2 regions of the Glaciibacter kafniensis genome follow, and region 1 is predicted to be linked to the other one. Evidence: riboswitches for the same ligand, from Rfam matches in the RefSeq annotation. Region 1 holds a riboswitch; the other holds the start of a gene.
What was found. A riboswitch is a leader RNA that binds a small molecule or an ion and turns the genes downstream of it on or off. The one in region 1 is predicted to bind thiamine pyrophosphate.

Region 1 (7,460 bases):
CCCGTCGGCGTGATCGTGGCTCCCGGCGAAATGATGGGCGCCGCGTTCCTTGCGCCGGTAAGCGCTCGAGAACCGATCTGGGAGGTGCAATTCGACGAGCCGTTCTTTGCGCTCGACGGCTCCGGTCCGCACGAATCGGTCAAGGTGCCCGAAAGTCTGTTGTCGATCGCGCCTGAGGCGTGACCGACGTGATGGTTGACCGCATCCCCAGCCAGGCTGAGATTCGCCGGTGGCGTCGCTACCTGGCCGATGAGCAGGCCGAGGCTGCGGTCTACCGCGACCTCGCCGGTCGACGCGCCGGCGAGGAGCGCGACATCCTGTTGGCTCTTGCCGAGGCCGAAGGCCGTCACGAGGAGCATTGGCGCATCCTCCTGGGCGACAACGTCGGCGCGCCGCGCAAGGGGGCATTGCGCACCCGGTTCCTCGCGTTTCTGGCCCGCCGGTTCGGGTCGGTGTTCGTGTTGGCGCTCGCGCAGCGGGCCGAGTCGCGATCACCCTACGAAGCGGATGTCGACGCCACCGACGCGATGGCCGCCGATGAACGCATCCATGAAGAGGTGGTCAGGGGATTGGCCGCCCGTGGCCGCAAGCGCCTCTCCGGAACCTTTCGCGCCGCGGTGTTCGGTGTCAACGACGGACTTGTCAGCAACCTCGCTCTGGTGCTCGGTATCGGAGCGACGGGTGTTCCCGCCTCGACGATCTTGTTCACCGGGGTCGCGGGTCTGCTGGCCGGCGCCCTGTCGATGGGCGCGGGGGAGTACGTCTCCGTGCGCTCCCAGCGCGAGTTGTTGGAGGCATCCTCGCCTAACCCCGAGACGCAGAGCGCGCTTCCGCATCTCGACCTGGCAGCCAACGAGCTGACCTTGGTTTACCGCGCACGCGGCATGGCTCCCGATGAGGCTGCTCGTCATGCCGAAGAGGTGCTGCGGGGCGTTGCCTTGGCGACAGGCTCGATCAGTGTGACCGCCGGCGGCGCCGCGGCAGACGGTGCGCCGACTGCGGCGGATGTCGACGAGCACGAAGCGGTCGGAACCGGCATGAGCGCCGCGATCTCGAGTTTCTGCTTCTTTGCCTCTGGTGCCTTGCTCCCGATTCTCCCGTACCTCTTCGGGATGCAGGGGATCGCTGCCGTCGTTGTTGCCGCGGTTCTCGTCGGAATCGCACTGCTCGGCACCGGTGCGATCGTCGGATTGCTCTCCGGTGCTCCGCCGCTCAAGCGTGCACTTCGGCAGGTGGCGATCGGTCTCGGTGCGGCGGGAGTGACCTACCTGCTCGGTCTGCTGTTCGGCACGTCGGTCGGTTAGCCCGTCGGTCGGCTAGCGACCTCGTCGACCTAGCCGACCATCCGGCGCCTAGCCGACCTGTGCAGATCTGACGCGATCGTCGCGCCCTGTCAACGCCAGCAGGCGTGACTGCAGGGGAGCGTCATCGGCCAGCGGCACGGGTGAGGCAAACAACCCGCTCGCCTGCAGCGTGTCTTTCTGCGGCTCGAACACCGTCCACACCGCAGCGACCAAGGCGTCGTCGAGAGTTTCATCGGCCGCCGTGGCACGGGCGAGGTCCCAGCTGTGGATCGTGACATCCGACACCTGCTCGCGCAGGTAGTCCTCGGCTGTCACCGTGTCATACGAAAGCTGTACAGAGACATGCGGCGGCGTCGAACGCCACGCCTCCGTCGCGAGGGCCGAGTGCTTCTGCCACTCGGCAGCCAGATCTGCTCCGAGCGGAGCGAGCTCCCGTCGGGCATCGCGTAGGCTCAGCCCCCGCAGGAGCGGCGGAATCCACTGCTGTTCCACGATGACGTGCCGCACCAAGTCCCGAACGCTCCACTCGGTGTCGGGAGTGGCCGCGTCCCAATCGGTGATGGCGGCGACTCGGTCAGAGAACTCGCGATGGGCTTGCGTTTGTAGTGTCAACCAGTCACTCGACATGGGCGTTTCCTCCGCGCTTTTCAGTAACTCTCGATCAATCTTGTCTTCTGCAACGGTCGCCACGCCCCAGGCATTCCCTCAGTTCGTGACTCTTCAGCCGACCGGGTTAGGGTCGCAGTATGAGCAAACAGGATGGGCGGGGCAGACAAGTCTCGGCGCACACCGTCGATGATCGCTCAGCCACAATGTTGCACATCGACCTGGATGCCTTCTTTGCGTCTGTCGAACTGCTCGACCACCCCGAATTGGTGAACAAACCGGTTGTCGTCGGGCACCGTTCGGGGCGTTCGGTCGTCACCGCCGCCAACTATGTGGCCCGCCGCTACGGCGTGAACTCGGCCATGCCGATGTCGGTCGCGCTGCGCCGCTGCCCCGACGCCGTCGTACTCGAACCTCACTTCGACCGCTACAAGGCGCTGTCGCACCAGGTGATGCAGATTTTCGGGGACGTGACTCCGCTCGTTGAGGTCCTCGGCATCGACGAGGCGTTTCTCGACGTGGCCGGTGCCCGACGGCTGCACGGCGGCCCGGCTGAGATCGGCGCGCTGATTCGACGCCGGGTGCAGGCCGAAACCGGGCTCACCTGTTCGGTGGGCGCTGCATCCACCAAGTTCATTGCCAAGCTCGCCTCTGGCAGGGCCAAACCTGACGGCCTCCTCGTGATTCCCGCCGAGGATACCCTCGCGTTCTTGCACCCGCTGCCGGTCTCCGCGATGTGGGGTGTCGGCGCCAGCACTGAGGAAAATCTCACCCGGCTCGGATTGCGCACCATCGGCGATATCGCCAACACGCCACTGCCGGTTTTGCAATCGACATTGGGGGTCGCGTCAGGGCAGAAGCTCTTCGAGCTCTCCTGGGGCCGTGACCCGCGCCAAATCTCCCTCGAACGCGAAGAGAAGAGCATCGGGCATGAGGTCACCTTTGAACACGATGTGACGGATGTCGCCCAGTTGCGCAGCGAGATTCTGCGATTGTCCGACGAGGTGGCGGCTCGGCTGCGCCGCTCCGGGTTGGTCGGCCGAACGGTGGTGCTCAAGCTTCGGTACACCGATTTCAGCACGGTGTCGCGCTCGCGCACGCTGGCCGAATCAACGAATGTCGGTCGGCGGATCTACGAGGAAGCGGTCGCGAGTTTCGACACTCTCGCGCGCTCCGGCATCCGCGTGCGCTTGATCGGGGTGCGTATCGAACAGTTGGGCGACCCAGACGGCGTGGGACTCGGTCTCTGGGATCCGGATGAGGGCTGGCGAGAAGCCGAGCTGGCGGTCGATTCTTTGACCGCCCGGTTCGGCCGCGGCACCGTGAGGCCTGCGTCGCAGCTGAAATCTTCGCGCCCACCTGGACCGAGGGAGTAGCCTGAACCGCATGACCAATCTCATTGTGAAGCTCGCAGAGAACATCGGCACGATCGGCGTCAAGGCTGCCTATGGGGAGCCGGTCACCGTTGACGGGGTGACCATTCTTCCGGTCGCTTTTGTGCAATTTGGGTTCGGCGCCGGCACAGACGGCGGTACAGAAGACAACGGCGATGACGCCGACAGCGAGGAGCGCGGCGCGTCATCCAGCGGTGGTGGCGGCGGCGGGCTGTCGATTCCGGTCGGTGCGTACGTCACCGAGAACGGTCGTGCGCGATTCGAGCCGAACCTGATCTCGCTGCTGGCCGTCGGCATCCCGTTCGTCTGGGTGAGCGGCCATGCTCTTGCTCGAGTGATCCGCGCACTCAAGCGCTAGGGCGATTCGCACGCTCTCGCGCTAGCGGCTTTTGCCCGGGCACCGCAGTCGAATCAGCCGGCGGTTCTGCCAGCGCTGACGCACCCACTCGGGGATATGCCAGGGGCCGTGCACCGGGAGACCCAGATGCTGTCGACGCCGGCGGCGAATGAATGACCGGATGAGCACCAGCATCAAGACGGCGAGCACCAGCAGAACGATCATTTTCGACCGCCCTGACGACGTAGAGTGCGGCGTGTGCCCGCGCGCGTGCCGACTGAACCCATCTAAGCGATTCTAGGCGGCGGTATAGTGAGGAGTGAACACGGGAGTCCGGTGAGCCGGGCTGAGAGGAAGCTTCTCAAGCTTCGACCGTCGAACCTGATCTGGATCATGCCAGCGCAGGAAGGCTTCTCAAACCCGTGCCCTGTATTCAACTACGGAAAGGGCACGTACAGTGCACGCATCAACAACTCTTCACACCTCGTCGACTCAACGTAAGCCGCGCTCTTTGCGCTGGCGGGTCGTCGACATCGTCGTCGCCAGCGTCATCGGCGTCGCCAGCGGCCTTATTTTCATTGTCTGGAACCAGGCCTCGAATCCGCTCAGCGCGGTGCTCAGCCCTGTACTGCCTGGCCTGCAGGCGCTGCTCGGCGGCGGCTGGCTCTTCGCCGCAGTGCTCGGTGGTCTCATTATCCGCAAGCCAGGCGCCGCGCTCTTCACCGAACTGGTCGCCGCCGTCGTCTCGACATTGGTCGGCGGAAACGAGTGGGGCCCGCTGACCCTCGTGTCGGGCGCGGTTCAGGGCCTCGGAGCCGAAATTGTCTTCGCGCTCTTCCTCTACGCCAACTACCGCCTCTACGTCGCGATTCTCGCCGGTGCCGGTGCCGGCCTCGCGATGGCTGTCAATGACCTGCTCCTTTGGTACCCGGGGGCAAGCAACGAATTCAGCATCATCTACGTGATCTCTGCTCTGGTCTCTGGCGCGGTCGTGGCCGGTGTGCTTTCGTGGCTGGCCATGCGCGGACTGGCCCGAACCGGGGCGCTCAACCGTTTCGCCGCCGGGCGTCAGATCACACGCGAGGTCTAAGGCTCTGTCAATGGTTGCTCCGTACTCACAGTCGGCGTCGGCCGCGGGCGCGTCAGTCGACGCCCGCGGCTGGGGCTGGCGTCACGCCGGACGACGCGCCTTTGCCGTCTCCGGGCTTGATCTGCGGATTGAGCCGGGCGAACGCATCCTGCTGCTCGGTGCGTCGGGAGCCGGTAAATCAACGCTGCTTCACGCCCTCGCCGGTGTGCTCGGTGGCGACGAAGAAGGGGAGCAGACGGGGGAGCTGCTCATCAGCGGCAGCCAACCCGATGCAGCGCGTGGCCAGGTTGGCCTGGTCTTGCAAGACCCCGACTCACAGGTGATCTTGGCCAGGGTCGGCGACGACGTCGCGTTCGGCTGTGAGAACCTCGGCGTGCCGCGTGACGAGATTTGGCGGCGTGTGGCCGACGCGCTCCAGATGGTGGGCCTGGACCTGCCGTTGAATCACCCGACGTCACGCCTCTCCGGAGGGCAGAAGCAACGGCTGGCCTTGGCCGGGGTGTTGGCCATGCGGCCCAGCCTCATTCTGCTCGACGAGCCGACGGCGAACCTCGACCCTGACGGCGTGCGTGAGGTGCGCGATTCCGTGGCCCGTGTGCTTGAGTCGTCGGAGGCCACCTTCGTCGTGATCGAACACCGGGTTGACGTGTGGCGCCATCTGGTCAACCGTGTTGTCGTGCTGGATGCCGGAGGCGGAGTCGCTGCCGACGGTCACCCCGATGAGGTGCTTGCGTCGCAGGGCGAACGGCTGGCCCAGGCCGGCGTGTGGGTACCCGGAGTCAAGCATGCGCTTCCGGTTCGCCGACGGACGCCCAGCAGCGCGCTCGATCCGTTGCTGACGGCACAGAACCTGGCAGTCTCGCGGGTCAAGGGCGCCGACGTGGCTCGAGCCATCGACCTGCAGGTGCGTCCCGGCGCCGCGCTGGCCCTGACGGGCCCGAACGGCGTCGGCAAGTCGACACTGGCGCTGACCTTGGCTGGGCTGCTGAAGCCGAGCGGCGGACACGTCGTCGCCGGCTCCGATCTCGCCCAGGGGGCATCCGCGTCACCGATCGACTGGAAGTCGTCGCAGCTGCTGACCCGCATCGGCACGGTGTTTCAAGATCCGGAACACCAATTCGTTGCAGGGACGGTGCGTGCCGAACTCGCGGTCGGTCCGAAGGCTCTTGGCCTGGCCGACACCGAGATCGCGACGCGAGTCGACGGACTCCTCGCTCGGCTGAGACTCGATCATCTGGCCGAGGCGAATCCGTTCACGCTGTCCGGAGGCGAGAAACGGCGCCTGTCGGTAGCGACAGTTCTGGCCAGTGCACCCCGCGTGCTGATTCTCGACGAACCGACGTTCGGTCAAGATTTTCGCACCTGGCAGGAGATCATCGTGTTGCTCACCGAGCTGCTGGATGAGGGCACCGCGCTGGTTGCGGTGTCACACGACCCCGAGTTCGTGGCAGCGATCGCCGACGAACACTACCGGCTCGGTGCGGCGAGCCTCGGCGCTGCTCGCACAGGGAAGGTCGACCGATGACCGCCATCGCGTCCACCATCACGACTCCGACGCTTCGGGCAATCGACCGGGTCAATCCGGTGGCCAAGCTGGCCGCCGCGCTCGTACTCGCCGCGGTTCTCGTGTTGACGATCGACTGGGTGTCGGCGGCGGTCGCGCTCGGCTGCGAGCTCGTGCTCTTTCTCTTTGTCGGGCTCTCCCCGCGTATCTTCTTCTCCCGCACCGCACTCGTCTGGATCGCGGCACCCGCCACGGGGTTGACCACCCTGCTCTACGGAAAAGCCGCAGGCGCCGAGTACTGGTCGTTCGGTCTGATTCAAATCACCGACGGCTCTATCGGCCTCGCCATCGCCACGACGTTGCGGGTGCTGGCCATTGGTCTTCCGGCGGTTGTCTTGTTCATCACCGTCGACCCGACAGATCTGGCCGATGGGCTCGCACAGGTCGTCAGACTTCCGGCCCGCTTCGTGCTCGGTGGGCTCGCCGGGTTGCGCCTTGTCGGGTTGTTCATCGAAGACTGGCGCGCTCTGGAACTCGCGCGGCGGGCCAGAGGGATCGCCGACGGGCACGTTCTGCGTCGTCTGGCCGGTCAGGCGTTCGCCTTGCTCGTGCTGTCGATTCGCCGCGGAAGCAAACTTGCAACCGCCATGGAGGCGCGGGGTTTCGGCGCCCCGACACCGCGCACCTGGGCCCGGCCCTCGCCGTTCGGTTTGCGTGAATGGGCCCTGATCGCACTGGGCCTCGGCATCGCCCTGCTGGCCGCAGGAGTGTCGATTGCAACGGGAAGTTGGAACTTTGTCCTCGCCTGATCTGATTTCGCGTCCGCTCACTATCGGCGCCTTCGCGGCGTCGGATGGGGGAGATATCGATGCGGGAGATGTGGATGCGCGAGATAGCGATGCGCGGTTGGCCGAGACCAACTTCGCTGCCGACGTGCTCGCATCCGTGGCGGCTGCCCCGGCCACGGCCGTGGTTCTCATCGACGGACCGAGCGGAGCCGGAAAATCCACGCTCGCGGACCAGGTGCTTGCCGCTTGGCCGGGGAATCGTCGGCCGACGCTGATACGTCTCGACGACATCTATCCCGGTTGGGGAGGGCTCGATGCCGGCATCGTGCATCTAGAAAGGCACGTTCTCGCCCCGCGCCGCGCGGGTCGCCCCGCAGCATGGCAACGATTCGATTGGACCGTCGAAGCACCATTGGAATGGCACAGCGTCGACCCAG
Region 2 (7,460 bases), 680 kb from region 1:
CCCGCTCCACACCAGTACTCCAGACACGACGGTGAGCGACTCAGCTGTGACAGCTTTCTTTGTCTCATTGCTGACCAACGTCTCCCAGGTGGTGCTGGTGGACAGCATGTGGGCGGGCGCCCTGATTCTGCTCGGCTTGTTCGTCGCCTCCTGGAAGGTCGGACTCGCAGCGGTTCTCGGCAGCGCCGTCGGAAGCCTGTGCGCCCTGGCGATGAACGAATCCCTGCAGACCACGGCGAACGGACTCGCCGGCTATTCAGGAGTACTGACAGCCATCGCCCTAGCTGCCGTGTTCGTGAAGGGAACCTGGGAGCCGTGGGTCTTGGCGATCATCGGCACCGCCGTCACCGCAGTCGTCACGTTGCTGATGCATCACCTGTCCGGGCCGACCTACACCTGGCCGTACATTCTCACGACCTGGGTCTTTCTGATCATCGTCTACTTCGTTCCGCGTCTGAAGCGGGCGTGACGGCATCAGATCAGCGAGGCCAGCCACAGACCGAGTCCAGCAGCAGCGACCGCCAGCACCAGCATCCCGATTCCGCTGGCCAGTGACCAGCCGTAGCGGCCCTGCTTGATCAGCTGCACCGTCTCGTAGCTAGCGGTACTGAACGTCGTGTAACCGCCCAGAAAACCGGTGCCGATGATGACGTTGAGGTCGGTCGGCAGAAGATGTGTGAGCGTGAGTCCGGTGATGAAGCCGAGCACAAGCGAGCCAGACACATTGATGATCGTGGTGGCCCATGGGTAGGCGGTTCGCAGCTTCGAGCGGAGCAACCCGTCGAAGAGAAAGCGGGTCGCCGCGCCGAGACCACCGGCAACGGCCAGGAGCAGAAAGATCAGGGGGGTCATCGGGTCACCGTGCTCGCTGCGTCGGGGGTGTGTGCCGCTCGGCGGGCGTTGGCCCGGGCGGCGATCACGATGCCGGCCCAGGTGGCGAAGGCGCCGAGAATGACGGTGCCGAGGGCGTAGACGAACGCGAGTGGGAGGTATCCGTTCGAATTCAGTACCGCTGTATCGGTGGCGAGGGAGCTATACGTCGTGAAACCACCGCAGAAGCCGGTTCCGAGCAGCAGCTTGAGGTTCTTCGCCCTGCTGTCGCCTGGGCCGAGTCGCGTCACTGCCTCGTAGAGGTAGCCGAGTAGAAAGGCGCCGACGATGTTGATGAGGGGGATGACGATCGGCATCGGGCCGAGGTTGGGAATCAGCAGCGAGAGACCTTCTCGTGCGGATGCCCCGACGGCGCCGCCGAGCGCGACCAGGCCGATGGGTCCCCACCGCAAATGACTTGGGCGTGCCACGGCGGAGTTCACTGCTTCCACGGCGTCGGTGATTCGAGGCCGGGCGGGCGGGCGGGAATGACGACCACCGGGCGGTGTTGGTGATGCGCCAGTTGCACCGCGATCGAGCGGTTGAAGAATTCCTGGATGCTGCCGCTCACGGAACTCTCGTGGCTGCCGACGACGATCATGGCCGCGTCGATGGTCTGGGCGAGATGGCCGAGGGCGCTGGCGATGTCGCCGGCGAGCAGGAGCATGCGCCATTCGATGCCGCTGTCCACCAGCAGCTCTGCGAGACCGGCGGCCAGCTTCTCGTCGAAGATCTCCTCCCGGAGATCGGCGAAGTCGGGGTCGATCGAGGTGGAGCTGACAGCGCCGTCTGCCGCCTCTGCGGTTGCGTAGCGTCCGGGATTGACGTGCGCGCAGACGAGCGGGGCTCCGAACCGGAGTGCGAATTGGGCGGCGTGCAGAACGACATGGGTTGGTTGGCCGGGGGATACTCCGACGATGACGGGATGAACCGAATGCTCGTTGGCTGGCATGCTCGGAGCCTACCGGCGCTGAACATCCCCTTCAAGCGCGCGCGGCGCGGCGATTCGGGGGGCGCCGGGGTGCCGCTCCCACCTGAACCACAACTCGACGCTCTAGAGTCAGGCACTGTGAAACCTCCGAGATCGCTTGAAAGCACGCCCGTCGCAGATGTCGCGAATCTTCCTCTGCTGTCCGAGATGGCCAAGCTTCGCGAAGAGCTTTCCCGCTTCCTGATGCGGTACAAGTTCGGTATCGACGAGGTGCTGACGAAGATCACGATCCTCCAAGAGGAATTTCTGCACCTGCACGAGCACAACCCGATTGAGCATGTGAATTCCCGCCTCAAATCGCCGGAGAGCATCATCGGTAAAATCGAACGAAAGAGCCTCGACCCCTCGTTCGACTCGATCCGTCGAAGCATCACCGACATTGCCGGAGTGCGAATCACCTGCAGTTTCATCGCCGACGCCTACCGCGTTTTCGATCTGCTGACCCAGCAGAGCGACATCCGGGTGCTGGAGGTCAAGGACTACATCAAGGACCCCAAGCCCAACGGCTACCGCAGTCTGCACGCGATCATCGAGATCCCGGTGTTCATGTCGGACGGTGTCGTGCCGGTGACCGTTGAGCTGCAGATTCGCACGATCGCGATGGATTTTTGGGCGAGTCTCGAGCACAAGATCTATTACAAGTACGACGGCCAGGTTCCATCAGCGCTTCTCGGGAATCTGACTGAGACGGCCGACATCGCCGCGAACCTCGATCTGCGGATGGAGCGGCTGCACCACGAGGTGCTCGCGCTGAACTCGGATCCGTCTGGCCAGGAGACGCGGGACAGACCAGGAGACCCGAAACTGAAAGGAATCGGGTCATCGGTTCCTGGCTGACAGGGCGGTGAGTACCCGGATAGCGTGTGCCGCGTCGTCGGTATCGAGGCCGGATGCGAACTCGGCGAGCACACGATTGCCGGTTTCGACCACAGCGCGGCCACGCGCAGTGACCACGACCGTCTTCTCCCGACGTGACAGCGGTGAGGCGTCGACCGTGGCGTAGCCATCCTTCACCGCCGCGTCGACCTGCCGGCTGACGCTGCTCTTATTGAGCCCGAGCACCGCGGCGATCGCCTGCTGATTGAGTGGGTCGTCGGGGGCCGACAGCGTGCAGAGCAGCGTGTAGGTGGCGAGCGAGGCCCGGCATTCGGTCTGAACGCGCTCGCCGAGAGCGCGTTCCAGATTGGTGACCGCGGTGCGGGCGCTGAGCCACAGCTCGAGAAGTTGAGCGCTGGAGTCGTGTGAAACCGTCATCCGTCAAGTATTGACTATCATGAGTTGCACATGCAACGGTTGCATGTGCAACCAAGGGAATGATTGATGCATGTACTTCTGGTCTTCGACCACCCGTATGGGGCCGAGGCGTTCGACAACGTGCCGAATCGCCGGAGTCTGTCGGCCGCAATGCTGGCCGCGGCGCAGACGGGGCTGGATTCTGCCGGTCACTCCTCCGACACCGTCGATCTTGTGGCGGAGGGCTTCGACCCGGTGCTGTCGGCCGACGATCTGCGCGCCTGGCGAACCGGCACCCCCGGTCGACCTGATGTGCAACGCCTCCAGGACCGGGTGGCCGCAGCCGACCACATCGTCTTCGTGTTCCCGACCTGGTGGATGTCGATGCCTGCTGCCACGAAGGGGTTTCTCGACCGGGTGCTCACGCGTGGGTTTGCCTTCGAGGAGCCGCGGCCTGGTGGAGCTCTGGTGCGCACCCTGCACCGACTGCGCGGTGTCACGGTGCTGACCGCGATGACGACGCCTGGCCCCGTGTACAGAGCCTGGTTCGGGCGGCCGGCCCAACGCATCCTGGCGGACGGCACATTCCGTCTCATCGGGATTCGACGGATTCGATGGATCGCCATCGACCGTTCCACTCAGCGCGGAGCTCTGCGTCGTGAGCGAGCGCTGGCGCGTATCACGCGGCGCTTCGCCGCCCTGCACTGAAACTGGCCCCCGCAGTCGTGGGGGAGGCCAGTTTCAGGTTGCGTCTCGCGTCACCTGCTCAGATTTCAGGCTTTGCGGCCTTCGAAGAGCGGTCGGTAGGCGAGGCCGGCAATCAGGGCACCGATCAGCGGGGCGAGGATGAACACCCACACCTGGCCGAGGTGTTCAGGACCGCCGTAGATGGCCGCGGCAATCGAGCGGACCGGGTTGACCGAGGTGTTGCTGATCGGGATGGAGATCAGGTGGATCAAGGTCAACGACAGCCCGATGGTGAGGCCGGCGAAACCGGCCGGAGCGCGCTTCGAGGTGGCACCGAGGATCACGAAGAGGAAGATCGCGGTGAGCACGATCTCCGCGACGATCACGGAGGCGAGGTTGAAGCCACCCGGCGAAAACTCACCGAAGCCGTTGGATGCGAAACCACCGGCGACGGCGTTGGACGCGAAGCCGTCTGGACCACCGACCGCGATCACATAGACGAGGGAGGACCCGATGATGCCGCCGACGAGCTGGGCGCCCCAGTAGCTGAGCACGTCCTTCCACGGAAGGCGACCGGCGACCGCAGCACCGAGGGTGACAGCCGGGTTGAAGTGACCGCCGGAGATGTGCCCGACGGCGTAAACACCGACAAGAACGGTCAGGCCGAAGGCCAAAGCCACGCCGAGAAATCCGACGCCCAGACTGTTGTTGGCTGAGTCGGGAAAATTGGCGGCGAACACCGCGGTACCCACCCCGCCGAAGACGAGGAGGAACGTGCCGAACACTTCAGCCGCAAGTCTTTGAGCTGTGGTGGGCGCCTGCTGCGGCGCGGGCCCCCCGACCTTCTTCGTTGCCGTCTTTGTCGATGTCATGCGATTGCTCCTTCGCGAAGAGATCGGGGCAGCGGAGCCGCAGACCGACCTGACGCCCCCCTGGCGTCGAACCCAGAGTAGGGGTGCAGCACTCCAGATGCTCGCTGCGGCACGCGCTTTGTGACGGGACATGTCTCCCGTGGGCAGGGAGCCGGTCATGTCGTCACCGTCTCGTGTCGGCCCGATCGCCGTGTATGGTCGTTGCTGTACACGGGAGTCCGGTGAGCCGGGCTGAGAGGAAGCTACCCCAAGCTTCGACCGTTGAACCTGATCTGGATCATGCCAGCGCAGGGAGAACGCACTCGCACCCGTGCCTTGTCTCATCAACAGAAGGCGCGATATGAACACATTCATTGATTCACCCGAGGCTCCGGCCTCCCACACTGCACCGGCGGAATCCGAGCGCATCACCCTCACACCACAGCAATTCGGTGTCGGCGCACGCGTCACCCTCGCCGTGATGAGCGACGACTACGTCAGTCTCATTCTCGGCGCCCTCGGCGAAGCGGATGCGACCGGACTGCAGGTCACCACCGGCGACGTCAGCACCTTCGTCGGTGGGGCCGAGAGCGATATTCTGCGCTATCTCAGTCAACTCATCGGAGCCGTCGGACGAAGCGGTGCGCATCTGAACGCCGTCGTGCACTTCTCGCGCGGCTGTCCGGGGGAAGTGCTCTGCGAACGTCCGGCGACGGCAGGGCCCGTGCCGGGCACGGTCGGGGAGCGAGTGCTGACCGGGGTGCCCGCCGTGGCCGAGTGGGCGCTCTACCCGCTCGAAGACGGTGTACGAGGGGGAGCCGAACCCGATCACATGCGCGACATCGACGCCGCCATCGACTTCTCGAAGAGCAACGGCACCTTTCGCTCCTCAGAGCACTTCGTGACGCGCCTCGAAGGCGACGTCGCAGACGTGCTGCACACCGTCGCACTCGGCTGGATTCTGGTGGGTCGCACCGTTCAACATGTGACCAGCCACGTCACGTTGTCCATTAACAGCCCGTTTCCCAACAGCCCGACGGGCGGGACCCTGTGACGCGCCGCCGATTCACGCTGCGCGACCTGGTGCTCCTGGTCGTGCTCGGCGTCGTCTTCGGGTTTCTCTATTGGGCGCTCGTGCAGGCCTGGACCGGCCTGTCCATTCTGATGGGGCCGGCCGGCGACTTGGCCCAGCACGTGCTGATCGGCGGCTGGCTGCTCGTCGCGCCGATCGCCGTGACGATCGTTCGTCGCCCGTTCTCCGGCGTCATCGCAGAAGTATTGGCGTCGGTCATCGAAGTCGTGTTCCTCGGCTCGGCTGTCGGCCCGATTCTGATGGTGTCGGCCGCCCTGCAGGGCGCTGGCAGCGAGTTGCCGTTCGCGCTGCGTCGCTACCGGTCGTTCGGCTGGGGCAGCTACGCCCTCTCTGGGCTGCTGGGCGCCGGTTTCGTCTTTGCCTTCTCGGCCTTCCGATTCGGCTGGTACGGCCAAGACATCTTTCTGCTGCGTCTGGTCGTGCAGCTCGCCTCCGGCGTGATCATCGGCGGACTCTTCGCCAAGGTCATCGTCGATGCCCTCGCCAGGACCGGAGTCGTTGACAACTTCGCCATCGGCCGGGCGCAGCTGGCGACGGCTCCGCAGCCACAGGCGTAACGGATGCCGGCCTCGCACGGTGAGCCGCCCGCATCCGTCGATCTGGTCGACATCGCCGTGACGTTTCCGCGTCGCGCCGGCGCGGTGCTGTCCGGCGTGACACTGCGCATCGAACGAGGAGAGCAGGTTGTCGTTTTCGGGCCGTCCGGTGCCGGAAAATCGACGCTGCTCAGCGTGATCACCGGAATGATCCCTCACGCGGTGTCTGCGACCCTCGGCGGCACGGCTCGGATCGCCGGCCTCGACACGCGGGCCGTGGAAGTGGCCGAGCTGTCCCGGCACGTGGGTCTGGTCGCGCAAGACCCTGACGCGTCGATCTGTCTGCCGAGCGTCGACCAAGAGCTCGCGCTTCCTCTGGAGAACCGCGGTGTCGAACCGGCACTGATCGCTGCCCGGATCGACGCCGCGTTGCGCGCCGTCGGGGCGCTGGAGCTGCGTGAGCGGGCAAGCGATGAGCTCTCCGGCGGTGAAACCCAGCGGATTGCACTCGCCGCCGCGGTGATCGGCGAGCCCGATGTACTTCTCCTCGACGAGCCGACGTCGATGCTCGATGCGGCGGGGATCCGGTCGGTGCAGCGCGCGATCGGCACGGCCGTCGAACGGTATGGCCCGGCCGTGGTGCTGGTCGAGCATCGCCTCGACGAGTTTTCGGGCGACCGAGGAGTGGCCGGACTGCCCGAACGATCGATCGTCCTGGGCGAGGGCGGCACCATCCTGCACGATGGCCCCACGGCGACCGTGCTCGTCGAGGCGGGGCCCGCCTTGCATGCGGCCGGCTGCTGGCTCCCGCTTGAGGTCGAATTGCAGGCCGTCTTCGGCTCGGCTGGCGGACTGAAGTCGTCCACCGTGCGCGCCGGACTCCGTGAGTGGGCGGCAGAGGACGCCGACCAACCGGAGCAGGAGGGCGGCCCGCACGACCCGCGACCGCTCGTCCTCGCCGCGAACGACCTCGGGATCAGCCGCGACCCCTCCGTTGCCCGCCACCGTTCAGCCCGCTGGACTCGCTTCGCTCGGCGTCGGGTGCCGGCGCCCCCGGCGCTTCTGATCGCTCGGGCGTCGATCCAGCTGCGAGCCGGCGAGATCGTGGCAGTTCTCGGCGCCAACGGCAGCGGCAAGACCAGTCTGCTCCTGACCCTCGCCGGCCTGCTGCCACCGGCTACCGGCGCCATTGTCGGGGA

Region 2: it holds a riboswitch for thiamine pyrophosphate, as region 1 does, so the genes downstream of both, ABD791_RS02020 (YkoF family thiamine/hydroxymethylpyrimidine-binding protein) here and ABD791_RS05250 (ECF transporter S component) in region 1, are expected to answer to the same signal.

The regions. Positions count from the first base shown of each region.
Region 1 is NZ_BAABCN010000002.1:1,005,403-1,012,862, reverse strand. It holds gene ABD791_RS05280 (hypothetical protein) at 1-183, shown strand, start outside; gene ABD791_RS05275 (VIT1/CCC1 transporter family protein) at 192-1,304, shown strand; gene ABD791_RS05270 (TIGR03086 family metal-binding protein) at 1,353-1,916, opposite strand; gene ABD791_RS05265 (DNA polymerase IV) at 2,051-3,286, shown strand; gene ABD791_RS05260 (spore germination protein GerW family protein) at 3,297-3,662, shown strand; gene ABD791_RS05255 (hypothetical protein) at 3,684-3,866, opposite strand; TPP riboswitch at 3,966-4,066, shown strand; gene ABD791_RS05250 (ECF transporter S component) at 4,099-4,731, shown strand; gene ABD791_RS05245 (ABC transporter ATP-binding protein) at 4,742-6,256, shown strand; gene ABD791_RS05240 (energy-coupling factor transporter transmembrane component T family protein) at 6,253-7,044, shown strand; gene ABD791_RS05235 (nucleoside/nucleotide kinase family protein) at 7,031-7,460, shown strand, end outside.
Region 2 is NZ_BAABCN010000002.1:322,945-330,404, forward strand. It holds gene ABD791_RS01980 (urea transporter) at 1-469, shown strand, start outside; gene crcB (fluoride efflux transporter CrcB) at 475-852, opposite strand; gene ABD791_RS01990 (fluoride efflux transporter FluC) at 849-1,322, opposite strand; gene ABD791_RS01995 (universal stress protein) at 1,310-1,822, opposite strand; gene ABD791_RS02000 (GTP pyrophosphokinase) at 2,009-2,698, shown strand; gene ABD791_RS02005 (MarR family winged helix-turn-helix transcriptional regulator) at 2,681-3,115, opposite strand; gene ABD791_RS02010 (NAD(P)H-dependent oxidoreductase) at 3,182-3,802, shown strand; gene aqpZ (aquaporin Z) at 3,868-4,653, opposite strand; TPP riboswitch at 4,854-4,964, shown strand; gene ABD791_RS02020 (YkoF family thiamine/hydroxymethylpyrimidine-binding protein) at 4,994-5,686, shown strand; gene ABD791_RS02025 (ECF transporter S component) at 5,683-6,282, shown strand; gene ABD791_RS02030 (ABC transporter ATP-binding protein) at 6,286-7,460, shown strand, end outside.